DNA from 2 places in the Bacillus sp. 0209A genome. Region 1 is predicted to be linked to the other one. Evidence: a T-box and tRNA genes for the amino acid it is inferred to sense, from the RefSeq annotation. Region 1 holds a T-box; the other holds one or more tRNA genes.
The links. A T-box is a leader RNA that pairs with one kind of tRNA and senses whether it is charged. The one in region 1 lies ahead of thrS (threonine--tRNA ligase), so its partner is inferred to be a tRNA-Thr.
Positions count from the first base shown of each region.

Region 2: it encodes a tRNA-Thr, which carries the amino acid that the T-box ahead of thrS (threonine--tRNA ligase) is inferred to sense. The anticodon was not compared.

Region 1 is NZ_JBAIZV010000002.1:361,457-376,130, reverse strand. Features, by position in the region: gene V6D44_RS07120 (hypothetical protein) at 1-355, opposite strand, end outside; gene V6D44_RS07115 (YwhD family protein) at 494-1,012, opposite strand; gene V6D44_RS07110 (site-2 protease family protein) at 1,025-1,684, opposite strand; gene V6D44_RS07105 (2-hydroxymuconate tautomerase) at 1,793-1,981, shown strand; gene V6D44_RS07100 (MarR family transcriptional regulator) at 2,024-2,443, opposite strand; gene thrS (threonine--tRNA ligase) at 2,563-4,479, opposite strand; T-box leader at 4,533-4,754, opposite strand; T-box leader at 4,786-5,010, opposite strand; gene V6D44_RS07090 (hypothetical protein) at 5,092-5,247, opposite strand; gene V6D44_RS07085 (MFS transporter) at 5,327-6,727, opposite strand; gene V6D44_RS07080 (Rrf2 family transcriptional regulator) at 6,724-7,197, opposite strand; gene V6D44_RS07075 (YwgA family protein) at 7,309-7,809, opposite strand; gene V6D44_RS07070 (HD domain-containing protein) at 7,845-9,146, opposite strand; gene V6D44_RS07065 (DUF1450 domain-containing protein) at 9,307-9,531, opposite strand; gene rsfA (prespore-specific transcription regulator RsfA) at 9,746-10,525, shown strand; gene V6D44_RS07055 (carboxylate/amino acid/amine transporter) at 10,669-11,559, opposite strand; gene ywfL (octanoyl-[GcvH]:protein N-octanoyltransferase) at 11,708-12,553, opposite strand; gene cysL (cysJI operon transcriptional regulator CysL) at 12,601-13,500, opposite strand; gene pta (phosphate acetyltransferase) at 13,645-14,616, opposite strand.
Region 2 is NZ_JBAIZV010000008.1:48,127-62,800, reverse strand. Features, by position in the region: gene V6D44_RS19975 (MurR/RpiR family transcriptional regulator) at 1-453, opposite strand, end outside; gene murQ (N-acetylmuramic acid 6-phosphate etherase) at 470-1,384, opposite strand; gene V6D44_RS19965 (GNAT family N-acetyltransferase) at 1,493-1,975, opposite strand; gene V6D44_RS19960 (DUF523 domain-containing protein) at 1,988-2,443, opposite strand; tRNA gene V6D44_RS19955 (tRNA-Glu) at 2,624-2,698, shown strand; tRNA gene V6D44_RS19950 (tRNA-Val) at 2,702-2,777, shown strand; tRNA gene V6D44_RS19945 (tRNA-Thr) at 2,782-2,854, shown strand; tRNA gene V6D44_RS19940 (tRNA-Tyr) at 2,872-2,956, shown strand; tRNA gene V6D44_RS19935 (tRNA-Gln) at 2,961-3,032, shown strand; gene sigW (RNA polymerase sigma factor SigW) at 3,261-3,824, shown strand; gene rsiW (anti-sigma-W factor RsiW) at 3,838-4,464, shown strand; gene cdaA (diadenylate cyclase CdaA) at 4,628-5,449, shown strand; gene cdaR (CdaA regulatory protein CdaR) at 5,442-6,884, shown strand; gene glmM (phosphoglucosamine mutase) at 6,903-8,249, shown strand; gene glmS (glutamine--fructose-6-phosphate transaminase (isomerizing)) at 8,680-10,482, shown strand; gene V6D44_RS19900 (undecaprenyl-diphosphatase) at 10,815-11,438, shown strand; gene V6D44_RS19895 (NADH dehydrogenase subunit 5) at 12,526-14,034, shown strand; gene V6D44_RS19890 (DUF2309 domain-containing protein) at 14,049-14,674, shown strand, end outside.

The DNA of each region.
Region 1 (14,674 bases):
GAATGTAAATTTTGTGTTGGGGCACTGAAAATGAAACATGCCACGACAAATCAATCCTTTCCGGGTTCAATTCTTGATTTCCTTCTACAATACGGCCAACGATAAAATAACTGGCTATATAAAAGTGCAAATGATCTTTAATCCCATGATAACTAATATCCGGGCATTTCGACGGAATAAGACCAAAACCTTCTAAGACACGAGATTTTCTGACCGGCAATTCATTCACTGCTTCATAGTAGTTTAGACAGTTACCGCATCCACACATATCCTCTAGTTCTTTCTCATATTGCTTTCTCGTTTCTTCCACGTCGGCTTTAATCACCCAATCACCGACTCGAATGGTTTCGTACATCCTATCACCCTAAAAATGAAAAACCCCGAGTCTTGGTTCGGCTCGGGATTTTCCATGTCCTATTTCTGTATCACCAGTTTACTCAAAGTTTACGGAAAATAGTACAAATTTTCTAAAAGTTCACAGAACGTTCACAAACTAATGGTCTTCCGGAAGCAGGCCTGTTTTTAATTCATCTGGTGACCGGTCCCATAGGCCCTGATCATGATTTTTCAGAAACTCGCCGAGCACACGCTTCGAGCTGTCGTCCATTTTATCAATGATAATGTTCCGTTTCATGGATTTATCCATCAGATTCACATGCTCAGGCAGCGATTTGTAGCCTCTTCTGATGCTTCTGTCGACCGTCAGTTCACAGGCTGTCACACCAGCGTAATAAGGCCCCTCTTCTCTTCTGTCAATCGTCACCCAGACAAGCCAGTATGGTTTGCCGTTCGGAACTTCTTCTTTGTTCGGCAGAAATTTAATTCCTTTTTCAACGGTGCTGCGGGCGTGCATAGCACCGATGTCAACGAACGCTTCTTTTTCCTCTACATCGACGAATACGGGGGAAATGTTATCTAAGCTGAGTGCCCCTACGCCAAAACCGCCGTGTCCGTCTGTCGGATCACTTTTAATAATATTAAACCCGATTGATTTTTTCTTTTTTTCTTCCATAAGTTCTACCTCCTACAAAAGCGGTTGAAATATCGCTGAAAACAGCTCTAAAATCTGATCTCTTCCGGCATTGAGCATCGGCCAAAGCACGTAAGATCCGAGCGGTGTCACAAACAGAACCAAAAAGACAATAAAGCCGTAGCTCTCCGCCTGCGTCATCTTGGCACGAACCCCCGGCGGGACGAGATCTTCAATGATTCGATAGCCATCGAGCGGCGGCAGCGGCAGCAGATTAAATAAAAACAAGACAAGATTCAGCTGAATCCAAATGGAAAAGAACTGATCAAGTCCCGTGCTGAATGCCGCAAGCTGCTCCATTCCGTATGCATGCATCAACACTAACAAAAAGAAACCGATAAACGCAAGAATCAGGTTACTGACGGGTCCGGCAATAGATACGAGCACGCCGGCAAGCCGAGGTTTCTTAAAGAAGCGGCGATTGACAGGAATAGGGCGCGCCCATCCGAAGCCGGCCACCAGAATCAAAATGGTTCCGAACGGATCAAGGTGTTTAATAGGATTCAGTGTCAGTCTTCCTTGTCTTTTCGCCGTATCGTCACCGAATTTGTATGCGACATAAGCATGGGCAAGCTCGTGTATCGTAAACGACACAATTAACGTGATGACGAGGTATGGCATTAAAGATAACGGATAATATAAAAAACGGTCCAAGTGAGATATCCCTCTTTCTAAAAATGCAAGAATTTACTTTATTCAGTATACTATAAGAAGCCTCTTTTTCTAAAGAGAGGAAACGAGATAAAGGAGGATTCAGCACCCATGCCATACGTAACCGTCAAAATGCTCGAAGGCCGTACAGACGAGCAAAAACGCAATCTTGTCGAGAAAGTAACAGAAGCGGTAAAGGAAACAACCGGTGCTTCTGAAGAAAAAATTGTTGTGTTTATAGAAGAAATGAGAAAAGACCATTATGCCGTCGCAGGCAAACGTCTGAGCGATATGGAATAATCTCTATAAAGCCGGCGCTTCGCGCACCGGCTTTTTCTATCCCTATTGGGTCAGCTTCGCAACAATCGCTAAGAACGTCTTTTTCTCTTCGGCTGTTACACGTTCAAACATGCCGTCAATCAGCTGCTGGCGGTTTTCAATCATTTGCTCAGCCGCTCCCCGGCCCGACTCGGAAAGCGTAATCCATACAGTGCGGCGGTCATTTTTATTTCTCGATCTCTCAATAAAACCCTCCTGCTCTAAATGATTGAGGGCGGTGGTTGTCGCAGAGGGAGACAGTGTGACCTCTTTTAGTATATCCTTTATGGTGCAGCTCCCATGTCTGTATATGATCCGCAGAATAAATCCTCTTATATTATTTACGTGTTTCGGAACGGTAGCTTCATCTATTTGCTTCGTGGTTTTCAAGTATTTTGTAAGTGCGTGATCCAGCAAATTTGCTTCCAGTTTGTCATGGTCCATGTCAATTTCCCCATTTCGAGATGCATTCATAACATACGAACGATATGATTTACTTATTATTTTACTGATTCCGGATAGGGAAAGTCAAAAAAGCAAAATGAGAATCCGCAGCTTTTCTCCTACATGCCTCGATTTTTCACCTGTTTGACAAGTTTATCTTTAAAAGTTTGAAAAGGAACGTGTTTATTCTCTTGATGCCCGAATTGGCGGACGTTTACCGCATCCTGCTGCTCTTCATGATCTCCTAGCACAAGCACGTATGGGATTTTCTGTACCTGCGACTCTCTGATTTTGTATCCAAGCTTCTCATTGCGCTCATCAATGCCGACTCTTATCCCCACCTGTTTCAGCTCTGCCTGCACCTTTCTGCAATAGTCCAAGTGAACGTGTGAAACCGGTATGATTTGAACCTGAATCGGTGCGAGCCAGACTGGGAACGCCCCGCCGAAATGCTCGATCAAAATACCAAAGAAACGGTCGATCGAGCCGAATACCGCTCTGTGTATGACAACAGGACGAACCTTTTCATTGTGTTCATTGATATATGTTAAATCGAATTTTTCCGGCATTTGAAAATCAAGCTGAATTGTCGCACATTGGTGGCTTCGTTTCAGGGCATCTTTTATGTGAAAATCAATTTTCGGTCCATAAAACGCCCCATCGCCTTCATTCACCTCATAAGGCAGGCCGAGTTCCTCAAGGACATGTGCTAAGGCGCGTTCCGATGCTTCCCAAAGGCTATCATCGCCCAATGAATCCTCCGGGCGAGTCGAAAGCTCAACCGAATACTCAAAACCAAATGTACGATATACCTCGTCAATCAGCCCAATCGCTTCTTTGATCTCGCTCTCAATCTGATCCTCCCGAACGAAGATATGCGCGTCATCCTGACAGAACGTCCGGACGCGAAGCATTCCATTTAAAGCGCCGCTGTATTCATGGCGATGGACCTGGCCGAACTCCGCCATACGAATCGGCAGATCACGATACGAATACAGGTTGTTTTTAAATATGAGCATATGTCCAGGACAATTCATCGGCTTCATTGCGAATCTTGTCTCATCCACTTCTGAAAAATACATATTGTCGCGATAATGATCCCAGTGGCCTGACTGCTCCCATAACCGCTGATTCATCATAAACGGCGTACGCACCTCATCATAGCCGGCATTTGTTTGCAGCTCACGCGAGAAGCGTTCCAGTTCATTGCGGACAATCTGCCCTTTCGGCAAATAAAACGGCATCCCCGGCGCTTCTTCAGAAAACATAAACAGCTCTAACTGTTTGCCAAGCTTGCGGTGGTCACGTTTTGCCGCTTCTTCCAGCATATGCAGATGCGCATCCAAATCTTTTTTCTTGTGAAACGCAACCCCGTACACCCGCTGCAGGACTTCATTTTCATTGTCTCCGCGCCAATAAGCGCCCGATACTCTTGTCAGTTTGAACGCCTTGATCATCCCTGTAGAAGGAAGGTGCGGCCCCCGGCACAGGTCAACGAATTCTCCCTGCTGATACAGCGTGATATCCTCTCCGCGCGGAATATCCTTCAAAATCTCCAGCTTAAACGGCTCGCCTTTTTTGGCAAACAGTTCTTCAGCCTCTTCGTAAGAAACCTCAATTCTTTTCATTTCAAGGTTTTCATTTATAATGTTCTTCATTTCTTTTTCGATGGCTTCTAAGTCATCCGATGTCAAACTGTGCTCCAGCTTCATGTCATAGTAGAAGCCGTCTTCTATCACAGGCCCCACCCCCAATGACACTTCGCCATACAGCCGTTTCACCGCTTGGGCCAGCACGTGCGCTGATGTGTGGCGGAGCACTTGCAAGCCTTCTTGTGAATCAAGTGTGACAATCGAAAGCTCAGCATCCTCCTCCAGCTTGAAGCCGAGATCAACGAGCTTGCCGTTGACCTGACCCGCAGCCGCCTTCTTTTGCAGACTGGAACTGATAGAACCAGCCGCTTCTTTGATTGTAATGCCTTTCGGATATTCCTTGATCTGTCCGTCTGGATGCTGAATGTGTACATGTTTACTCATTTTTAAACACTCCTTCATTATTGTTGTATATAAAAAAACACACCCATCCCTCTGAAAGGGACGAGTGTGTGATTAACCCGTGGTTCCACCCAAATTCCCGACAAACGCTATGTTGTCGGCTTGGTGCTGTAACGCAGCATAGACGGCATTGGATACTTTCGTTCCCCAATGCTGCTCCAAGGCGGTAAATGATCATCCTAAGCTGGGAAGCTCTCACCTTTCCTTCCCTCTCTGAAAACCGTAACGACCATTCATGTCCTTTTCTTCGCATGTATTCAATTCATAAAAAAACACACCCATCCCTATAAAAGGGACGAGTGTGTGATTAACCCGTGGTTCCACCCAAATTCCCGACAAACGCTATTTGTTTGTCGGCTTGGTGCTGTAACGCAGCATAGACGGCATTGGATACTTTCGTTCCCCAATGCTGCTCCAAGGCGGTAAATGACAGCCCTAAGCTGGGAAGCTCTCACCTTTCCTTCCCTCTCTGAAAACCGTAACGATCATTCATGTCCTTTTCTTCGCATGTATTCAATTCATATAAAAAAACACATTCATCCCTATAAAAGGGACGAATGTGTTTATCATCCGTGGTTCCACCCAAATTCCCGATCAACACACATGGTGTATCGGCTTTAAGGTGCTGTAACGCAGCATGACGGTATCAGATACTTGATTTCTCCGATACGGCTCAAAGGCGGTAAGCTGCTTTCCCTGCGTTAGGAAGATCTCAGCTGTTCTTCCCTCTCTGGAAACCGTAAAAAGCATCTCATGTCCTTATCAGTGCCTGTCGTTTCAATAATTTTTTATATCTTACTATATATTCCCACAAAACGCAATCAGTGATTTACATTTTTTCTGACGCGGCAGTGCCGTTATGGACAGCCAGAAACAGCCATACAAGCAATGCGGCGAGGCTGTACGCCGCTCCCATCATCAAAAACGTAAATCCGGCGCCTGCATACCAAGTGGCGGACAGATGAATAATCACCCCGGATACCGCTACGCCGACCAAGGCTCCGATTTGCCGGTTGGCATTCAAGGCCGCGCCGGCGATATTCGCATGCTTTTGTCCGGCAGCCTGCATGATCACAGTTGTCATGGCAGGAACTGTAATGCCGGTGCCAAGGTTCATGACAGACATCAAAACCGCCAGCTGCCAATAAGGAAAATCCGGAGAAACAAGCATAAACAACAGCAATGCAACGATACAGCCGACCGCCATTGATACAAACATAAGCTGTCCTGCTTCAAACCGATTCACCAGACGGGCAAACAACAGATTGCCAATCACGAAGACCGCCATCATCGGCAGCAGCTCAACTCCAGCCATAAAGGAGCTTGCGCCTCTTGCCTCCTGCAAAAAAAGGCTCAGCATAAACATGCCGCCGAAAAGGGCAAAATTCAGCAAAAACCCGACGAATTGAGCAGCTGAGAATCGGCCGTTTTTATATAAGGACGCCGGCAGAATCGATGTTTCCGCAGAGATTTCCCGCAGCAAAAACAGCACAAATGCCAAAACCGCCGCCGCGAATGCACCAAGAATCACAGGCGAGCGCCAGCCAGCTGAAGGCCCCTGTATCAATGCAAAGGAGAGAAATCCGAGAGCCGCCACTCCAAGCAGATGCCCTGTAATATTTACGCAGCTGCTTTTTCCCGGCACGCGGCCGAGTATTCGATAAGCTGAAATGAGCGCAACAGCCCCTAACGGCACATTGATCAGAAAAATACTCTGCCAGCCTGCCGCCTGTACCAGCACACCGCCGATAAAGGGCCCAAGGCCAGAAGCGGCGGAAACAAGAGCGGCCCACAATCCAAACATTCTCGCCCGCACACGCTCATCAGGGTAAGAAGCAGCCAAAAGGCTGAGTGAGCTCGGCATAAACAAAGCCGCGCCAATTCCCTGTATGAGGCGTCCGGCAATCAACATCTGGCCATTAATGGATACAGCGCATAGACTAGAGGCCAAGACAAAAACGGCCAAGCCGAGTATATATATCGCCTTCGAGCCGAAACGGTCAGCCAAGGCTCCGCCCGCCAGCAGAAGCGAAGCAAAAGTAAGGATGTACCCGTCCACAACCCACGTCACACCTGAAAGTGACATCGAAAGAGCGCTTTTCATATCAGCCATCGCCACATTCACAACGGTTACATCAAGAGTAGCCATGAGAAAACCGAGAGCGAGCACGATCAGTACAGATATGCCAGTTGATGATTCTGACTTTTGTAAAGATCCGCTGTTTTTCATTGCAATTGCCCTTTCATTTGCTTGTTTACCCAATCATCTATTTTTTCAAGATCGTACAATTCCCCGACTCTGTCCATAACCTGCTGCAAGGATTCTTCTCTCATGAGATTGGCCCATTTATCCTCGATTTCCCCCATGACTGTCTCCAGCACACAGCTGCTTTCACCCTCGAATACGGATTGCAGCAAGCCTTTCCCCTGATAGATCGAACCTCTGCCTTCAACCGCTTGATAAACATCATAGAGCGTAATGTCTGTCAAAGGCTTCGTAAGGGTAAAACCGCCCTTCGTCCCCGGTATGGATTCTGCCAAACCGGCCTGAACCAATGTCCTCATCAACTTCTTCAAATAAGACGGAGACACGCGCAAACGCTGGCTGATTGCCTCTGACGTTAAAGAAGACTGTACGGGCAGCCTTGACAGTAACAGCAGCACAGAAACCGCCTGCTCCATCCCTGATTTCATTTTCATCCAATTCACTCCCGATAAATTATAGATAACTAATATCCACAATAGATTCCTTAGCAGCTTTTGTCAATAAAAAAAGCAAAAGAAACGGATCATTTCTTTTGCTTTGTATGGTTAACAAATCTGCTTCAATTCCTCTATGTATTGAAGCGCTTCGTCATATTCTTCATTTGTATATTTTTGCTTGCTTTTGATTGTAAAGACTTTTTCTTTCTTTTCCTCGGCCTCAAGCCCGTCAAAGTAAAGGATCGTGGAAACCAGCTCTAAAAACCGCGATGAACGGCTGTTCACACTGTCGATATAGCCCTTAATGTCTGGCATATCCAGATCAGCATGGTCTAAAAATGCGGAGCCTGTCTCAGTCAGCGAATAACGGTATTGAAAGTAGCCGCCCTTTTTTTCCTTCACCTCATGCAGAAATCCAAGGTTGCACAGCTCTTCAATCTGGAGCGTCAGTTCCTCTGAATACGGTCCGTAAAAGTGAAAATCATATTTCTCATAGAAAGGAAACTGCATTTTTTTTGCGATATAAATCATTTTCTGCATCTTCTTCCGCCCGATGATTTCTCCAGAATCCGAGAACACCTTCATCAGTTTTGCATGTTCTTTCAACAAATTCCCGACATCTCCTTTTTCCTTCTTTCCAATTTCTATGTCAGTCCCAGCAGCTGCCGGATTTTCATTTTCGCTTCCGGGTGTTCAGAGCCGTCACAAATCAGGTCCTTCGGATAGTACAGCTTGTGGTCCGTCCGCCGTTTTCCGGAGATGGATTCCACAATAGCCGACTGTCTGGACAGCTCTTTAATTTGGCCGTTTTGCGTCAAGAGATGGATCGGCAGACGCTCCTCTTCCTCTCCAGGACGGTAAAAATCGTATGGAAGATCGGAAGAAGAATCAACGACCAAATAATAGCTCGGATCGATTCCCGCCTCTTTGAACAATGAAGTCAGCTCAAAATAAGCCGACATTTCTTCATTCGGATTGAATTCAACGTATTGGAACAGCTGGCGGTTAATGAATCTGCGGCACAAATCGGATAAAATCGCGTCTTCTTCATCCTCCCAGGCCTGGAAGTAATACAAAATAATAGATTCATCCAGCTTCACATAATCCTCCAGTGTCAATTTACCTTCAAAAATAGAATAGAAATGAACCGGGGCGTGAGTGAAGACATAGCCTTCATCGTGCAGCTGCTTCGCCCTGTGAAGAATCTTCGTTAAAATAACCTCTGCGCTTCTTGTCACAGGATGGAAATACACCTGCCAGTACATTTGGTAGCGGCTCATGATATAGTCTTCGACAGCGTGCATCCCGCTTTCTTTAATGACGATCTGATCCTCGCGCGGGCGCATCACCCGAAGAATCCGCTCCATATCAAAATGGCCGTAGCTGACGCCCGTATAATAAGCGTCGCGCTGCAGGTAATCCATGCGGTCTGCGTCAATCTGACTCGAAATCAGGCTGACCACTTGCTTGTTTTTATATGTTTTGGCAATGACTTCAGCAACATCCTGTGGGAAACGCGGGCTCACCTTTCTGAGCACCTGATTGACCTCTGTGTCTCCCAAAATGATATCTCTTGTAAAATCTTCGTGGTCAAGGTGAAAGACTTTTTCAAATGAATGCGAGAATGGTCCGTGCCCGAGATCATGAAGCAGCGCCGCGGCCAAACAGAGTTCGCGCTCACTGTCATCCCATTCAGGGCGGCCTTTAAAGACGTCATCAACCATTCTCCTGACAATTTCATAGACACCGAGAGAATGGTTGAACCGGCTGTGCTCAGCGCCATGGAACGTCAAATACGTCGTGCCGAGCTGCTTAATTCTGCGGAGACGCTGAAATTCGCGGGTTCCGATCAAATCCCATATCAGCTTGTCCCGAACATGAACATAGCGGTGCACCGGATCTTTAAACACTTTTTCTTCTGATAATTTTCCATTTGGATACGCCATCGTCATTCCCTCTTTTTTTTAGCCGTGTTTCTATTATATCGACTCTATTCTTTGAAAACATCCTTGAATTTGCCCGGCGATTTGTTCCATCTTCACGAAAAACAGATCTTGTGAAGCAAAAAAGCCTGACCTGAGGGCCGAGGCTATGAAAAATATGTTTTTACTTTTTTATTTTCTTTTGTACTTTGTCAATCAGCTCATCCTCTGTCGGAGCTGACAGCGGGCGATTGTTCACAAAAGCAAATGATTTTTTGCGTCCGGGCCCGCAATAAGATTGGCACCCTACCTCAACCTTTGCGTCCGGGTCCACTTCTTTTAAACGCGGCAGCAATGTTTTGATATTAGTGGCTTGGCAATCATCACACACTCGAAATTCATTAGCCATGATGTACGCTTCCCTTCATTTCTATGTTCATCTATGTGAATAAACCTAAAATACGCTTTTCAAAAAAATCACATCACTCTTTATTTTACAAGGATTCGACTGTTCCTGCAAGCTGCTCCAACCTTCGTATCTTCTATTCTTTCAGCCAATTTGTATAAATATTTTCCAAACTGGACATTCTAATACCATGAAAAGAAAATGGGAGTTGAGATAAATGACAAAACAGCGACAAGACGCTTGGTCAAAAGAAGATGATCTGCTTTTAGCCGAAACAGTGCTTCGGCATGTGAGGGAGGGCAGCACTCAGCTGAACGCCTTTGAAGAAGTCGGAGATCAATTAAACCGGACATCCGCAGCCTGCGGATTCAGATGGAACGCGGTCGTCCGCCATCAATATGAAAAAGCGCTTCAGCTTGCGAAAAAACAGCGAAAACAGCGGATGAGAGCGCTCGGAAACGGGCAGCCTGCGAAAAAAAGGCTATTATATCAGCCTCCCGCGGTTGATCCTGAAATCATTCAAGAAACCGATGCAGAGGAGACGGTTAAAACAGACGCGCCATCAGCCGAAAATGAGCTGCAGCCTTTAATGTCAGGCGAACACATGCCTTTTGTCGATGAAAGCTTTAAGGAAGAGTTAGCTAGTCTATCACACTTATTGTCTCCTCAAACGCCTGCAGCTGCGCCTGAGATGACGATGAATGATGTGATCCGCTTCCTGCAGAGTTATGAAGGAAATAACGAGCAGTCATCGGCATTAAGAATGGAAAATGAACGTTTAAAGAAAGAAAATCAGGAATTGCAAAGCAAAACGGAACAGCTTGAGGCAGAAGTTCAAAAGCTTGAAAAAGATCAAAAAACGATCCAAGAAGATTACGAAACCTTAGTGAAAATTATGAATAGAGCCAGAAAACTAGTTTTATTTGAAGAAGATGAACATGCATCTCCATCCTTCAAAATGGACCGGAACGGCAATTTAGAAAAAATGGCAGAATAAGTTGGAAAAATCCCAAAACAGCAGATGGTTTTGGGATTTTCGCCATGTGCAAAATCTCCTTTTCCATTGAGAAAAGAGGATTTCATCATTTTGCAGCCGGCTCCGCTATTCTTGTAAAATGAGGCTAAGCTTATGTGAATCTATTAAGACATGTGAACTGCCTCGGCCGTTTTTTGTTTTCGAGGCGAAGCGGAGATGACCAGAAGCCCGAGCATCATAAGGGCAATGCCGAACCAAGAGGAGAGTGAAAGCATTTCCCCTATGACAAACACGCCCAGCAATGAGGCCGTCAGCGGTTCAGCTAAAGACAGCGTGACCGCCGCCGAGGCCGGAACCCCGGTAAGGCCTTTCACAAACAAAAAGTATGCGGCGCACGTTGCAATTAACCCGATGTAAAGGCTCGTTCCCAGTCCTCTCGGGGTCAGTATCCACGAGATATCCGACTGCCATAAAAGCGGCGTCAGCAAGATGGCGCTGATCATAAAAACAACGGCGGAAGTTGCTAGCGGAGGCTGGTTTTTCACCATCGCTTTACTGATGAGCGTATAGCCAGCAAAAGAAGCACCCGCTCCAAAGGCCATAAGAACACCAGCCACATCAATCCGAACATTGGAACCGTCGGAAAACAGAAGCCAGCAGCCTGATAAGGCCAGCACGGTCGCGATCCACCAGGCGTTTCGCGGGCGTTTTTTCAAAACGGCCCACTCTAGGCTTCCGGCAATGATAGGCGCACTGCCGATCGCAATCACAGTCCCTACAGCAATTCCCGTTTCTTTAACGGCAGTAAAAAACAGCGGCTGGTAACACGCCATACAAACCGCTGCTGATAACACGAGCGGCCATGACCAATTTTTCACGAGAAGCTCCCGGCTGATCCAAACCGCAAGCAGCATGGCACTTCCTCCTATTAATAATCGGAATGCTCCGAATGCCAGCGGTGTGGAGCTTTCTGGAGCCATCGCCTGAACGGTTCCCGTGGTTCCCCAGAAAAAAGCCGCAATCAGTACAAACAGGCTGTAAACATTCCCTTTCATCTGCCCTCTCCCCTTTGTATATGGATGCTGATCTCATTTTATCGTTTTTCTTTTGTTCATGGTTATCTGCATGTAAGAATGATTTATCTGAAAACAAGATGAAATAAAAAATGCATGCCAGCCGATACGGCTGGCATGCGAAGAACATTCACCCAAATACCTTTGCATTCCGCTCAGTCATCCGAACGAGGTTTTTCTCAAATTCCATTTCCTCATCAACGGACAGTCCGGCTGAGTAAAGGTGTGTGCTTAACGCTTTTAATTCCGTCAGTAAAGCGAACATTAAGTCTTGTACGGAGATGTCTGTTTGCAGAAGCTCGCTTAAGGACGCCATCGTTTCCGGACATATCTCCGGATAAACGCCTTTTTTATCATTTCGTTTGTCCTTCAGCGCCGCTTGGTAGAACCTTCTGATCAAATCGGCTCTTTGACTGCCGCTTTTATCCGCGCAAAGATAAATCTGAACAGCGACTCCGCCGCGAACGCGTCTTTGAGAGATGCCGGCGAATTTTTTTCCATTTATGCTGAGGTCATAGCTGCCGGGGCAATATGATCCTTCAATTTCATAGGCTTCGATATTTGCGTTGTATGGGTTTAGCATCCGTCTCATCAACTCAACCATCGCTTCATATCCTTTGTCTATATCGATGCCTTTCTTTTCGTCCTCGAATATGAGAGAGATATTTAAAACGCCTTCGTCCAAAACGACTGCCAGACCGCCGGAATTGCGTACGATCACACGGTACCCTTCGTTCTCCAGCAGAGCGATGCCATCCTGCAAAAACGGCAGACGCGTATCCTGTATTCCAAGGACAATCGTATTATGGTGCACCCATGAGCGCGCTGTCGCCGGCGACACGCCTTTTCCGACGGACATGCACAGCGTATCATCTATTGCGAAGGACTGCTTCGCATCAAATAAAGGGCCGAGACTGGATTGGTCAATGATTCTCCATGTCGGCTGCATCAGTAAATCAATCGGTTGGTTTGCCATCTATGTAAAACCCTTTCATTTTAGGCTTATGAACGAAAACTATTATATCATTTCAGCCGCTGTGATTGATAATTGCTTTTCAGCATCGTAATAAAAATTTCCTTATTTTTCGTATTCTCCATGAGAGGAGAATGAATATAAGACAGCTTGCGCTTTAATGAGAGATCCTTCATATGGAGAATGGAAATTTCACGGTGGATCAAATCCTTATGCAGCACGCTTCTGGATAAAACCGACAGACCCATGCCGCTGATCACCGCTTCTTTTACCCCTTGATTGCTGCTGATGGTGAACATCGACTTCGGCCGCAGTCCGTTTGAGCTGAGCACATGATCGAGATATTCTCTTGTCCCGGAGCCTTTCTCTCTTGTCACCCATGCTTCGTTTTGCAAATCGCTGATTGAAATATCTCTCCGTCCGGCCAACGGGTGCTGATTCGGCGCGGCAATGCACATTTCATCCTCCATGAACGGTTCAATTTCCAGTTCATTCTCGTTTGTATGTCCTTCAATCAGTCCGATATCAGCCTGAAGCATCCGCACACGTTCGCTGACCTCCTCTGTATTGCCAATCATGACATCGAGGTTCAGCTCTGGATACAACTTTTGCAGCTGGGCCAGAAGCGGCGGAAGAATATACTCTCCGATCGTAAAGCTGGCAGCTATTCTCAATTCGCCTTTCACGTAATGGTGATGCGCATAGATTTCGGCCTTGGCTTGCTCGTAGAGAAATACCATTTGCTTTGCTCTTTGATACAAAATGTCTCCTGTCGGCGTTGTCGTAAAGTGTTTTGGCGACCGGTTCAGGAGGGCCGTTTGAAATTCTTTCTCAAGATTTTTGATATGCAGACTGACGCTGGGCTGGGAGATCATCAGCTTTTCCGCCGCTTTCGTGAAGTTTTTTTCTTCTACTACCGCTATAAACGTTTTTAGTACGTCGTAATACAAAAACCCCACCCCTGTCATTAATAAAATATATAGTTATGATCAGTTTTCTTTATTGTACTCATATCATCTGACTTGGTAAAGAAGGCTATGCGAAGGCGCAAAAAAAGCAGCCCTCCGGAAGAGAGCTGCCATCGTCTTCATTTATTACAGTGCTTGTACAGCTGTAATTAATGCGAGGTTGTAAACATCTTCAGCGTTACAACCTCTTGAAAGGTCGTTTACAGGCATATTTAAGCCTTGCAGAATTGGCCCTACCGCTTCAAAGTTGCCCAAACGCTGAGCGATTTTATAGCCGATGTTGCCTGCTTCAAGACTTGGGAATACGAATACGTTAGCGTCCCCTTTGATCTCGGAATCCGGCGCTTTTTTCTCAGCTACAGATGGAACAAATGCAGCATCAAATTGGAATTCGCCGTCAAGTGTCAGCTCAGGCGCTTTTTCTTTGGCGATTTTCACAGCATCCGTTACTTTTTCTGTTTCATCAGATTTAGCTGAGCCTTTTGTAGAGAAGCTGAGCATTGCCACGCGAGGCTCAATGTCGAACATTTTTGCCGTATTGGCACTTTCGATCGCAATTTCGGCAAGATCTTGGCTGTCAGGCGCAATGTTGATCGCGCAATCCGCGAATACGTATTGCTCTTCTCCGCGAGCCATGATGAAGACGCCGGAAGTCTTTTTCACGCCTTCTTTTGTTTTGATGATTTGAAGAGCCGGGCGGACAGTGTCGGCTGTTGAATGAGCCGCTCCGCTAACAAGTCCGTGTGCAAGCCCTTTGTACACCAGCATTGTACCGAAGTAGTTCTCGTCTAATAACGCTTTTCGAGCCTGTTCTTCTGTCGCTTTGCCTTTACGGCGTTCAACGAATGCTTGTACAAGGTCTTCCATGCCTTCATATGTATGTGGATCATAAATCTGAACGCCATCCAGTGCCAGATTCAGTTCTTTCGCTTTTGCTTGAATTTCATTTTCATTGCCGACCACAATCGGATTCAGCACCTTGTTTCCTGCAAGCTTGCTGACAGCTTCTAAAATACGCTCGTCTAAACCTTCAGGAAATACAATTTTAACGTCTTTTCCAGCTACTTTTTCTTGCACTGTTGAAAATAAATCTGCCACAATAAAACCTCCTCAAAAAGTTACAAAAACGCTTTCTTTTACTAGCATACTCTTCTTC
Region 2 (14,674 bases), on a different contig from region 1:
CTTTTGCTGGGCGTCCTTGGCGACAATGCCGGAAGCCCCGACGCCGATAAAATGCACAGTATGTGCTTGGAGAAGCAGAGAAACCGCTCGTTCAAGCTCTTTATAGTCCATCAGGTCTGAGGTGTCTTGAATGGCTTGAATGGCATTGCCGGCCGCTTTTTCAGAAATGGAGGACAGCGGTTCGTGGGGCGCAATGTCCCGGTAGCCTTGAACAGCAGGCTTTGCCAGATCGCCTGCTACTCTCATTTTTAAATCTTGAAAACCCTTTAGTCCGAGTGATTTGCAGAGCCTGATGACGGCAGCATCACTTGAATTGGCTAAGGTGCTTATTTCGCTGACAGTGTTTTCTATTGCCCTGTGGGGATGAGTTAGGATGTAATCCGCAAGTTTACGCTCGGATGGAGGGAGCTTGTGCTTCATTGATTGGATGATCGCTAAACCGCCTGTTGCCATGCTCGTTCTCTCCTTATCATGAATGGTAGTTTTCGATTGCTTTGTCTATAAAACCGTTTGCTTCCTCAAGCAATGTTTGAGCTTTTTCTTGATCTGTGCTTGTTTTGAGCATGAGGATTGCCGTTTTGACGTGATCATTGGCTTGTTCCAGTGTATGTCTGGCTGTGTCGTATGAAGCGTTAGTAAGGCTTTGGATGATGCTGATGGCTCGTTCTTTTAGTTTCTTATTGCTGACGTTGACGTCTACCATCAAGTTTTCGTAAACCTTGCCGATTTTGACCATTACTGCGGTGGATATCATGTTTAGAATCATTTTATGAGCGGTTGCGGCTTTCATACGTGTTGATCCTGTAATGGCCTCAGGGCCAACAACAACCTCAATGCTGTGATCCGCTTCCTTGCTGATGGCGGAATTTTCATTGCAGGTAAGGGCGATGGCGTGTGCTCCTACTTTACGGGCGTATGTGAGGGCGCCTGCGGCATAAGGTGTGCGGCCGCTTGCTGCAATGGCAATGACTGTGTCGTTTGACGTAAGCTGTATGTTTTTTAAATCTTCGGCTCCTGCTTCTTCACTGTCTTCAATGCCCTCTGCTGCTTGCAAAAATGCTTTGGGGCCTCCAGCCATAATTCCGATGACCTGATCCGGGCTTACGCTGTAGGTGGGAGGACATTCAACAGCATCCATGACACCGAGTCTGCCGCTTGTGCCGGCGCCTGTGTATATGAGCCGGCCACCATTTTGAAACGAGTTGTATGCGCAGTCTACAGCTGTTTTGATATCAGGGAGAACCTGCTGAACGGCGGCAGCGACTTTCAAATCTTCGTTGTTGATCATCTTGAGGATGCCGAGAGTGTTTGTTTTGTGGATTTCCGCTGTTTGGCTATTGCGTGATTCTGTTGTAAGCCGGTGAAGGTTTAATAGTTCTGACATGAGGATGCCCCCTGTTTTAAAATGATGTATCTTACTATTCAGTATATTCACTTCCGTTATGATATTTCAACTGGGTTTTATATTTTTGAAATTTTATTTCACCCGAGACTATAGGAAATAATGAAGAATCAGCTGTTCTCCAAGCGGCCCGATTTTTCGCCGTCCTTTATCTAGGAACCCGCTTTTCATATAAAGGTGTTTTGCGCGTGTGTTTAGGTGATTGACGGCCAAAATGATTTCATCGCACCATGGAAAATAACTGCTCACAAACGAGGGAAGCTGAAGCATTGCTTTTTTTGCATAGCCTTTTCCATGATGTACAGCGTTTAAAGACAGGGAGCTGAGCAGTAAAGCAAATGGATTGCTAGTATAGGGAGCAAGCGTTTCTTTTGATGTATGTAAAATGAAAAAGCCGACTGGCAGATTGTCATTTAAGATGACAGCCGGATACCGGTCCTGTATGCCTAAGGCCTGAGTCAGCACCTCTTTGGGGAGAGAGGTAAAGCGCTTGTCATCGTTGTTTAGGGTAAATGATTGAAGTTCCGGCGAATGTTCAGGTTTATAGAAGGATAAAGAAATGTCTTGAGTCATGGGGTGCCCTCCTTACAATATGTCGTCTAACTGGTTTTCTGAAATGACACGGCAGCCCGCTTGTTTTAGCAGTGCGGCGGTCACTCCGCTGCCGGCGATTTTTTTGCCAGTGAATGTGCCGTTATAAATGAAATTGCTTCCGCACGATGGACTGTTTTCTTTCAATATGACAGCGGATGCATTGATTGCTTTTGCGTAAGCTAATGTTTTAGCGGCGCCTTTCATATATAACTCTGTTACATCTTCTCCTGAGGCTGTCACGATTTTAGCGGTTCCATTGAGAACATCCTCGCCGGTGCCTCCGATGATTTCTGCAGGCTCACGGGGAGTGGAAAAGCCGCCGAGAAGCTCAGGACAAGCCATGACTGCTTTATTTTCATCGATGAGTTTTCTGATTTTCTCTGATGCGGCGTGAGAGCCGTTGTATCTGCATTCAATGCCTCCAAGGCAAGAACTGACTAGAATCATATTGGTTTCTCCTCTCTTGCTTCGCTTGTCTCTATCATAAAATAAATGACTAATGTTGGGAGGCTTTTTCAGTTAAAAAAGGAGTTAAAAAGTTTGAAAATAAAAAATTTAATTTTTCTCTTTACAAACAGGGGGTAACCTGTATATAATAACTTTTGTCAGCTCGACGAGAACACAAACGGCCCGTTGGTCAAGCGGTTAAGACACCGCCCTTTCACGGCGGTAACACGGGTTCGAATCCCGTACGGGTCACCATTTGGAGGATTAGCTCAGCTGGGAGAGCATCTGCCTTACAAGCAGAGGGTCGGCGGTTCGAGCCCGTCATCCTCCACCATCTTGCCGGTGTAGCTCAATTGGTAGAGCAACTGACTTGTAATCAGTAGGTTGGGGGTTCAAGTCCTCTTGCCGGCACTGTCTTTGCAAAATACGGAGGGGTAGCGAAGTGGCTAAACGCGGCGGACTGTAAATCCGCTCCCTCAGGGTTCGGCAGTTCGAATCTGCCCCCCTCCACCATTATTGGGCTATAGCCAAGCGGTAAGGCAACGGACTTTGACTCCGTCATGCGTTGGTTCGAATCCAGCTAGCCCAGTCACAGACACCTTTGACCAAAAGGTGTCTTTTTTATTTTGTGAAAATCATTCCAACTTCTAACTATTCAGTCTGTATAATAATTTTAAAAATATGTTAAGGTAGTTTATTCACGAATTACCATCTACACCCTGCCAAAAATTTGTTAAACTTATTTTATAAAAAATTGAAACCTTTTAAAACGAAGCTCGTATACATACAGACCGGTGAAGGCAGAGGTTAGATAAATATGGAAATGATGATTAAAAAGAGAATTAAGCAAGTCAAAAAAGGCGACCAAAATGCATTTGCGGACATCGTAGATATTTACAAGGATAAAATTTATCAGCTTTGCTACCGTATGCTTGGCAATGTGCATGAGGCAGAGGATATTGCACAGGAGGCTTTCATCAGGGCGTACGTTAATATCGACAGTTTTGATATTAACCGGAAATTTTCAACTTGGCTTTATCGAATCGCGACCAATTTGACTATTGACCGCATTCGCAAAAAGAAGCCGGATTATTACCTCGATGCAGAGGTGGCTGGTACGGAAGGCTTGACCATGTATTCGCAAATCGCCGCAGACGGAGTTTTGCCAGAAGATGAAGTAGTGTCGCTGGAGCTCTCAAACACGATTCAGCAGAAAATTTTAAAGCTTCCTGACAAATACAGAACAGTTATCGTATTAAAGTATATTGACGAACTCTCATTAATTGAAATCGGCGAGATTCTAAACATTCCTGTGGGGACTGTGAAAACGCGGATTCACAGAGGCAGAGAGGCTCTTCGAAAACAATTAAGGGATCTTTAAGTGGGGTGATGAAATGAGCTGTCCTGAACAAATTGTGCAGCTTATGCATATGCATCTTGATGGAGATATCCTTCCAAAAGATGAACACGTATTAAATGAACATCTTGAGACATGCGAGAAATGCAGAAAGCATTTTTATGAGATGGAAAAATCTATAGCACTCGTCCGGAGCACATCGCATGTCGAAGCCCCCGCGGATTTTACCGCTAATGTCATGGCTAAATTGCCTAAGGAGAAGAAAAGAGCTTCTGTGAAAAGGTGGTTCAGAACCCATCCTGTTATCGCAGCTGCTGCGGTATTCATCATTTTGATGGGCGGAGGTTTTTTAAACAGCTGGCATAATGACCACAACTTCAGCGTGTCTAAGCAGCCGAATCTTGTGGTGCAGAACCATACTGTGATCGTGCCTGAAGGTGAGACGGTCAAAGGTGATGTCACTGTCAAAAACGGCAAGCTGATTATTAAAGGCAAAATAGACGGGGATGTAACCGTCGTAAATGGCGAAAAGTATATGGCCTCTGCTGGACAAGTCACCGGTCAGATTGAAGAAATCAATCAATTATTTGACTGGACATGGTATAAATTGAAGTCTGCGGGGAAAAGTGTACTCAATGCATTAAAACCGAACGAAAAAGAGTAAAGCGTGTCAGTTGCTTTGCTCTTTTTTTTTACGGGCTGTAAGAGCTGGCGCATTTCACTTGCCGAATCGAAATGTGGTATAATGGGCTCGCTATGTTAAGTACATATGCGTAACACGTAAAACACAAAAATACGAAATGACTGAAATCTTGGAGGACGAGGAAATGGCTTTTGAGGATATCCCTTTTTTGCAGTACCTCGGCAATGCCGTTGATATTCTCCTTGTTTGGTATGTGATATATAAACTTATTATGGTCATACGTGGCACGAAAGCGGTTCAGCTGTTAAAAGGAATTGTCGTGATCGTGCTTGTCCGTATGGCCAGCCAATATTTGGGCCTCGGCACGCTTCAATGGCTGATGGACCAAGCAATAACATGGGGATTTTTAGCAATTATTATTATTTTTCAGCCTGAGCTGAGAAGAGCGCTTGAACAGCTTGGCCGGGGCCGCTTTTTCTCAAGAAGCGGCACGCCTGTGGAGGAAGCGCAGCAGAAAACGATTGAGGCAATCACAAAAGCGATCAATTATATGGCGAAACGCCGTATAGGCGCCCTGTTGACCATTGAGCGGGACACTGGAATGGGCGATTATATTGAGACAGGCATACCATTGAATGCCAAAGTCAGCTCTGAGCTGCTGATCAATATTTTTATCCCGAACACCCCGCTTCATGACGGTGCTGTGATTATGAAGAATAATGAAATTGCCGCTGCCGCCTGCTATCTGCCGCTTTCGGAAAGCCCGTTTATTTCAAAAGAACTGGGTACGCGGCACAGAGCGGCTGTCGGTATCAGTGAAGTGACAGACAGTTTGACGATTATTGTGTCTGAAGAGACCGGCGGCGTCAGTGTGGCAAAGAACGGCGACCTTCACAGAGAGCTGACCGAAGAAGCGCTGAAAGAAATGCTTGAAGCCGAGTTTAAGAAAAACACCAAAGACACTTCTTCTAACCGCTGGTATTGGAGGGGCAAGAAAAATGGATAAATTCTTAAACAATCGCTGGGCTGTGAAAATTATTGCTCTGCTTTTCGCGCTCTTGCTTTATGTGGCGGTCAACAGCAATCAAGCACCGACTCCGAAAAAACCGGGTGAATCTTTCTTTCCGACATCAACAATTGATGAGGCAACACTGACCGACATTCCGGTCAAAGCGTATTACGATGATGAAAACTACGTCGTGACGGGTGTTCCGCAAACGGTTAATGTCACGATAAAAGGCTCGACAAGTGCCGTGAAAAAGGCTAGACAGACCAAGAATTTTGAAATATATGCCGACATGGAAAATTTAAAAACCGGCACACATAAGGTTGAGCTAAAGGCCAAAAACGTGTCGGATGGGCTGACAATCTCAATCAATCCGTCTGTTACGACAGTTACGATTCAAGAACGGATGACCAAAAGCTTTCCCGTAGAAGTGGAGTACTACAATAAAAGCAAGATGAAAAAAGGCTATTCTCCGGAGCAGCCGATTGTCAGTCCGAAAAATGTGCAGATTACCGGATCTAAAGATGTGATTGATCATATTTCTCTTGTGAAAGCTTCAGTGAACCTGGAAAACGCAGATGAAACGATTGAAAAAGAGGCAAAAGTGACTGTCTATGATAAGGACGGAAACGCGCTTCCTGTGGACGTGGAGCCCTCGGTCATCAAGATTACCGTTCCGGTGACAAGCCCAAGTAAAAAAGTACCCTTTAAAATTGAACGGACAGGAAGCCTTCCTGACGGTGTCAGTATAGCGAATATTGAATCCAGCCCCAGTGAGGTAACGGTTTACGGCTCGCAGGATGTGTTGGATTCTCTTGAATTTATAGACGGCGTCAGCTTAGATTTAAGCAAAATTAACAAGGATTCCGATATCGAGGCAGATATTCCGCTTCCTGACGGCGTCAAAAAAATCTCGCCGTCAAAGGTGACTTTGCATATAGAAGTAGATAGTGAAGCGGATCAGAAGTTTGAGAATGTCTCTATTAAGACTGTAGGGCTGAGCAGCTCGCAAAACATTGAATTTCTAGATCCTGATTCGCAAGCGATAGACGTGACGGCTAAAGGCTCTCCCAGCAATATAAAAAAACTGGAAAAATCAGATATTGAATTGTATGTGAATGTTTCAGATTTAGATGACGGGGAGCATAGCGTGAAGCTTGAAGTAAACGGGCCTCAAAATGTAACCTGGTCCTTGGGACAGAAAAACGCCAAAATCAAGCTGACGTCTAAAAAAAGCAATACATCAACTAATGACAACAGCAGCAATACATCAGGGAACCAGGATGACACAGGTCAACAAACGAATGATCAAAAGAACAACCAGCAAGATACAACGAAAAACAGCAATGATCAAAAACAAGACGAACATAAAGATCAAAACCAAGATCAGGATGAGGACGAATCTACTTCTGGTTCACAATCATCATCAGAATAAAAAAGGAGCGATTATAAAATGGGCAAGTATTTTGGAACAGATGGTGTAAGAGGTGTCGCCAATAGTGAGCTTACACCTGAGCTGGCCTTTAAAGTCGGACGTTTCGGCGGATATGTGCTGACAAAAGACAAACAACGTCCAAAAGTGCTGATAGGCCGCGATACACGGATCTCCGGCCATATGCTGGAGGGAGCCCTTGTCGCCGGACTTTTATCCATTGGCGCAGAAGTCATGCGTCTGGGTGTCATTTCTACACCTGGTGTATCTTATTTAACAAAAGCGATGGATGCAGAGGCAGGCGTCATGATTTCTGCCTCTCACAACCCAGTGCAGGATAACGGCATCAAGTTTTTCGGGGGAGACGGATTTAAGCTTTCCGACGAACAGGAGGCTGAAATTGAACGACTGATGGACGAACCGGAGGATAAGCTGCCAAGACCGGTCGGAGCCGATCTCGGGCTTGTAAATGATTATTTTGAAGGCGGCCAAAAATATCTGCAATTTTTAAAACAGACAGCTGATGAAGATTTCACAGGCATTCATGTGGCGCTCGACTGTGCTCATGGCGCAACATCGTCCTTGGCGACACACCTGTTTGCTGATTTAGATGCAGATGTTTCAACAATGGGCACTTCCCCGAACGGGTTAAACATTAATGACGGCGTTGGATCGACACATCCAGAAGCGCTCAGCGCGTTTGTCAAAGAGAAAAACGCCGATCTCGGCCTTGCGTTCGACGGTGACGGCGACCGCCTGATTGCGGTCGATGAAAAAGGAAATATCGTTGACGGCGACCAAATCATGTACATATGCTCAAAATACCTGAAATCAGAGGGCCGCTTAAAGGATGATACAGTCGTTTCAACCGTGATGAGCAATCTCGGCTTCTATAAGGCGCTCGAAAAAGAAGGCATCAACAGCGTTCAGACAGCTGTCGGCGACCGTTACGTAGTAGAAGCGATGAAACATGACGGCTACAATGTCGGAGGTGAGCAGTCAGGACATCTTATTTTCCTTGATTACAACACGACAGGGGACGGATTGTTGTCTGCTATTATGCTGATGAACACATTGAAAGCGACAGGGAAGCCGCTGTCAGAGCTTGCAGCTGAAATGCAGAAGTTCCCGCAGCTGTTAGTCAATGTGAGAGTAACTGATAAATATAAAGTCGAAGAAAATGAAAAAGTAAAAGCTGTTATTTCTGAAGTTGAAAAAGAAATGAACGGCGACGGCCGGATTTTGGTGCGCCCTTCAGGCACTGAACCGCTCGTCCGTGTTATGGCTGAAGCGAAAACGAAAGAGCTGTGCGATGAATACGTAAATCGCATTGCTGAAGTTGTGCGGTCAGAAATGGGATTGGAGTAACGAAGCCTATCATCAGAGAGCGAACAAGACAAGCGAGGTTTACATATGATAATGGTGAGACATGCGGCAAAGTTGTTTAAAAAACAATTGACCGTGCATGGCACATGCTGTAAAATCAAGCTTGTCTTGTTCTTATTTTCTCTGAGGAAGAAAAGATGGGATTATTGCTTCACCTATAATTATAGCGCCCGGACTAAGCGCCCGAAAAAAGGCTTAGTTGACGAGGATGGAGGTTATCGAATTTTCGGCGGATGCCTCCCGGCTGATTATGCAGATCACAGCCGTAAGGATTTCTTCAAACCAAGGAGGCGACTCCTTGCACAAAGAGAAATCACATGATCTTCCAAAAACATGTAGGAGGGGACGATTGAAAGTCCCCTTGAAATTCGACTTTCTTCGTCTCCTTTTACAATCTTAGGAGGAAGAAATTATGTGTGGAATCGTAGGTTATATCGGTCAGCTTGATGCGAAGGAAATTTTACTGAAAGGGTTAGAAAAGCTTGAGTACCGCGGATATGACTCTGCGGGTATCGCTGTTGCCAACGAACAGGGGATTCATGTGTTCAAAGAAAAAGGACGCATTGCTGATCTTCGTGAAGTTGTGGATGCCAATGCAGAGGCGAAGGCCGGAATTGGCCATACTCGCTGGGCAACACACGGCGAACCAAGCTATCTGAACGCTCACCCGCATCAAAGCGCACTGGGCCGCTTTACACTTGTTCATAACGGTGTGATCGAGAACTATGTTCAGCTGAAACAAGAGTATTTGCAAGATGTAGAGCTCAAAAGTGACACCGATACAGAGGTAGTTGTTCAAGTAATCGAGCAATTTGTCAACGGAGGACTTGAAACAGAAGAAGCGTTCCGCAAAACACTTACACTGTTAAAAGGCTCTTATGCAATTGCTTTATTCGACAACGAAAACAGAGAAACGATTTTTGTAGCGAAAAACAAAAGCCCTCTATTAGTCGGTCTTGGAGATACATTCAACGTCGTAGCATCTGATGCGATGGCAATGCTTCAAGTGACCAATGAATACGTAGAGCTGATGGATAAAGAAATGGTCATCGTCACTGATGATCAAGTTGTCATCAAAAACCTTGATGGTGACGTGATTTCCCGTGCTTCTTATATCGCTGAGCTGGATGCCAGTGATATCGAAAAAGGCACATACCCTCACTACATGTTGAAAGAAACTGATGAGCAGCCTGTTGTCATGCGCAAAATCATCCAAACGTATCAAGATGAACACGGCAAGCTGTCTGTGCCTGGCGATATCGCTGCCGCTGTAGCGGAAGCGGACCGCATCTATATCATTGGCTGCGGAACAAGCTACCATGCAGGACTTGTCGGTAAACAATATATTGAAATGTGGGCAAGTGTGCCGGTTGAAGTGCATGTAGCGAGTGAATTCTCTTACAACATGCCGCTCCTGTCTAAGAAACCGCTCTTCATTTTCCTTTCTCAAAGCGGAGAAACAGCAGACAGCCGCGCGGTACTTGTTCAAGTCAAAGCGCTCGGACATAAAGCTCTGACAATCACAAACGTACCGGGATCAACGCTTTCTCGTGAAGCTGATTACACATTGCTGCTTCATGCAGGCCCTGAAATCGCTGTTGCGTCAACGAAAGCATACACTGCACAAATCGCAGTTCTTGCGGTTCTTGCATCTGTAGCTGCAGACAAAAACGGCATTGATATCGGATTTGACCTCGTCAAAGAACTTGGTATCGCTGCAAACGCAATGGAAGCCCTTTGCGACCAGAAAGACGAAATGGAAATGATCGCACGTGAATACTTGACTGTATCCAGAAACGCTTTCTTCATCGGACGCGGCCTTGACTACTTCGTATGTGTCGAAGGCGCACTGAAGCTGAAAGAGATTTCTTACATCCAGGCTGAAGGTTTTGCCGGCGGAGAGCTGAAGCACGGCACGATTGCTTTGATCGAACAAGGTACACCAGTATTCGCACTGGCGACACAAGAGCACGTAAACCTAAGCATCCGCGGAAACGTCAAAGAAGTTGCCGCTCGCGGAGCAAACACATGCATCATCTCACTGAAAGGCCTAGACGATGCGGATGACAGATTCGTACTGCCGGAAGTAAACCCAGCGCTTGCTCCATTGGTTTCTGTTGTTCCATTGCAGCTGATCGCTTACTATGCTGCACTGCATCGCGGCTGTGATGTTGATAAGCCTCGTAACCTTGCGAAGAGTGTTACTGTGGAGTAAAATGTTTAACCCCTTTGGTTGTTTTGTGGCTTTGAAATAAAGTCGCGATTTTTGTAAAAAGATGTGATGTTTAAAATAAAGTTACGACGTTTATAAAAATGTTACGACGCTTTTTCCCTTAGATAATTTTTGTCTAAGGGTATTTTTCTATTTTAACTAAAGAGGCAGGTAACTAAAAGTTATAAGGGGATTCCAATTGATTTTGGGTCCCCTTTTTACATAAATGATGTGACACCAATCTTACAAAAATGTAACTTTAATCTCAAATAATGTAATTTGATTCGATGGCAGGTCATCTAATTTTCTTTTACTATGTTCTAAAAAGAGATTGGATGGTGTTGGGTTTGGATATTTCAGAAGTTAATATATCACTGTTTAGACTAGTTAATGACTTAGGAAAAGAACATCCCTTTTTGAATCCTGTATTTAGTTTTATTGCTGAATATATGGTTTTTTTACTTGCACTAAGTGTTCTTTTTATTTGGTTTACAAGAGATACGGATAATAGAATTATGATTCTTTGTGCATCTATCGCTTTCATTTGTGCCTTTACGATAGGGAAGGTTGCAGGGGTATTTCACTCGAATTATCAACCTTTTGTTGAATTGGGAGAGGTTAATAAACTGATACATAAAGAAAAAGACAATTCTTTTCCAAGTGACCATACAATTTTATTCTTCTCATATTGTATTTCATTCTGGCTCTTTAAAAGAGGCTGGTCAATTTTATGGGTATTGTTAGCTGTTCTTGTGGGAGTCTCCCGTATATGGGTTGGGGTTCATTATCCTTTTGATGTTTTAGCAGGAGTATTAATAAGCCTAGCAGTTTCAACTTTTATATATTTAACATTCCCTAAACTAAATGTTACTCAAACTACCATAAAAATTTATGAAAAATGTGAAAACATACTTCTTTATCGCTTCAAAAGAAAGGAAAACAAGTCAAAAAACCTTTAGATTTATTCAACAATCGGGTGCTAATGTTCAAAAAATCGCAACCTAAAATGATCAAACTCTTTTATAAAGATTCCATCTGTATTCAAAACTGTAGAATCCATTTTGATCTATCTTTTTTTCTAAATGGATTCTTTAAATTTGCCGTACACTGAAGGTTCATGTGTTATTTTTGATCAACCTTTATTTCACAGCTACAGTTTTAGCCAAAGGGGTTTTTTGTTTTAAAGATGGCTATGTTTAGTTTTACAAATATTTAAGATTGCCAAAGAATATGAAAATATAAAGAAGGTATTTTCAGGGAAAGTGACATCTACGGAGAAATTGGGGAATTCTAGCGATAACAATATCCACAGCAGCTAGTTCAACCGATTTAAACACGGTAAATTTTTGGTCGTTAGGGCTGTTGAAAATAAAGTAGGAACCAGTATTCATTTATAGTTGCTAATTGAACTCAGTTATTTACTAAACAAGAAAATGATTATAAAATTTTTCTTGTATTTAAAAAAATTAAAGTGATAGATATCATAAGCCTTGGATAAAGATTCAGGATGTATATTTAAAGGGAAAGCAAGATTTCATACTTCATTCTCCGTATTCCAACATCTTGACAATGTTTAAAATTTAGCATATCTTATACGTAACGTAATAATCGGTGCAGATGTTTATTTTCGCCATTCTAAATTATTAGGCCTTTAGCATTCTTTTGATATTTAATTTAAATCTTGACTGGATGAAAAAGTATTCTAATATTAAAAAGGAAAAGTAACATAAATCGATTTATTTTATAATCAAGGGACTAAATGAAAGTTTTAACGATGATTCCTTTAGAAGGAAGTTAAAATATAGCTTAAAGCTAAATGACCAATAATAAGGTAGCTCTTCAAAAAACTTCACTGAAGTTAGTTGAAGTGAAGCCGACAATTTTCAAGATTCAATGATCTAAAATTATCATTGAAATTTTGAAGTTGTCGGTTTTTTTATTGGAAAAAAATAGAGATGAATAAAAATTGTAATAAATGATAGAAAAATATGATCTGACTTAAAGGTCTTTTGAACAATAATGACATTTAAAAAGGGAGAAGTTAGAATGTTAGTTTCGTCATCATTATTAACATTATTTTTTATGATGCTTATTGCATCTGGGATAAGCGGACTATTGTTTTTACATCCACGCGTACCCTTGAGCTTTATTCGCATTCATATTGGTATTTTGGCTTTACCACCGTTGGTATCCTTAGTCATTCTTGCCAATGGCAGTGTGAATGGAAATGTGGGCCCTTGGTACTTAGATTCCTTAGCTTGGTTAATGGCTTTCTTTGTTTTAGCAATTGGCCTAATCATTCAGCGTTTTTCTGTACGTTACTTAATGGGGGATCGATCTTATCGAAAATATTTTGCGCTTTTTACTTTCACTACAGGTGCTGCTTCAATTGCATGGTTAAGTGGTGATCTCCGCCTGATAGTTGTTTTTTGGGGAGCAACTCTTGTCGGTTTAACCTTACTTATCAGGTTAAACAGTGCATGGCAAGTGGCTAGTGAAGCAGCCAAGGTTTCTGGCCGCTTATTTTTGTTAAGTTGGTTTTCTTTGTTTTTCGCGATGATTTGGCTTTTTCAAGTCACAGGCCAATGGCAGTTATCATTGGTTTTAACAAATGAAAGTTTAGCTCAACTGGGGGGATGGGAGAGAACAGGGATTAATCTATTGATTGTATTAGCAGTGATCATTCCCGCAGCTCAATGGCCATTCCAAAGATGGTTAATTGAGTCTATTGTTGCTCCAACTCCTGTTTCTGCGATTATGCACGCAGGTTTAGTCAATGCAGGCGGGATTATACTAGCCCGGTTTTCACCTCTATTTAATGGTGGTATAGCTTCGATTATTTTACTTATGCTTGCTGGGATCTCTGTATTGATTGGAACTGGCATTAGTTTAGTCCAGGTTGACTATAAACGCCAGTTAGTAGGCTCCACGATTGGACAAATGGGGTTTATGCTCATTCAGTGTGCATTAGGTGCGTATGTAGCAGCCATTATTCATCTTATTTTACATGGTTTATTCAAAGCTACGTTGTTTTTACAAGCTGGTTCAGCGGTACGGTCTCATGAAGTATCGGCTGGCGTTAATATAGGAACATCCTATTTATGGATCATGGGTGGTCGGATTTTATCCTTAGTTATAGGGGTTTCTTTTTGGCTCACGGCTCCTGATGAGGGGTATCAATTCATTAGTGCGCTAATCTTAGGGTGGTCATTGTCCGTTTCTTGGACTCAGCTCGTAGCTTTTGGAGAGGGAAGACTTGGCCGAATTGTTGGCATAACATTTTTAGGAGGAGCAGCTCTCGTATATTTTATCATTCATAGCCTCTTCTATGAGTGGTTGCATACAATCGCTTTTCAAAGTGTTCAGCCTCCAATGTCAGCTGTGATCATTGTCGTATGTCTCTTACTATTTGGCAGTGCTTTAGGTACGTGGGTTGCTCGTCATCGTTCTTCCGTTTTCTTCGCAGTACTCTATCTTTGGTTAGTGCGATTAGGTGAAGCAAAACCAAAGACAGTAGAGAGACATCCAGACTACCTTAAACAATATTTATCATAAGGAGGTCATCAATGATGGGCATTACATCTGTATTAACGAAAGAAAATGTAAAAAACAAAGATGTAGATCTTGATGTTCAAGAAAGTGATATTCACGTTTTAATTGAATCTGCCAGCCGAGTGATTGCGCCGCTTTGGCCTATTTCTACCTTTGCTGCACGCAATCCGTGGATGGGTCTCGAAAACCAACCTTTTGATCAGGTTGCAAGCTGGTTGAAAAATACCCGTGATGTTGATATATACCCTAGTGCGTCTTTGATCCATTCAGCAAAGAATAAAGGTGAGATTGATGAAGATTTTGTGGAAATGGGGCTGCAGAGTTGGTTGGATTCACATTCCTTTACTATCCCGCGGGACGCGGCAGAACGATTTTGTCGTGCTGGATTAAAATTAGATCCACTGCCTTCCGACCTTTTATCATCGCATAAGCTGGAGAAATTGGTGAATGAATGTAGTGGATTGGATCGTATCGAGAATATTTTTATGCAGCCAATAAGTTCATATATAGAGAATCAAGATGGTGAAAGGTTAATCAATATACTAGATCATCATGTCATTAAGTGGTGTAAATTATATCTTGATGACTCTCAAGCAGGTTGGACAATGCCCAATCGTGATGAAGGTTTTTATCGTTCTTGGCA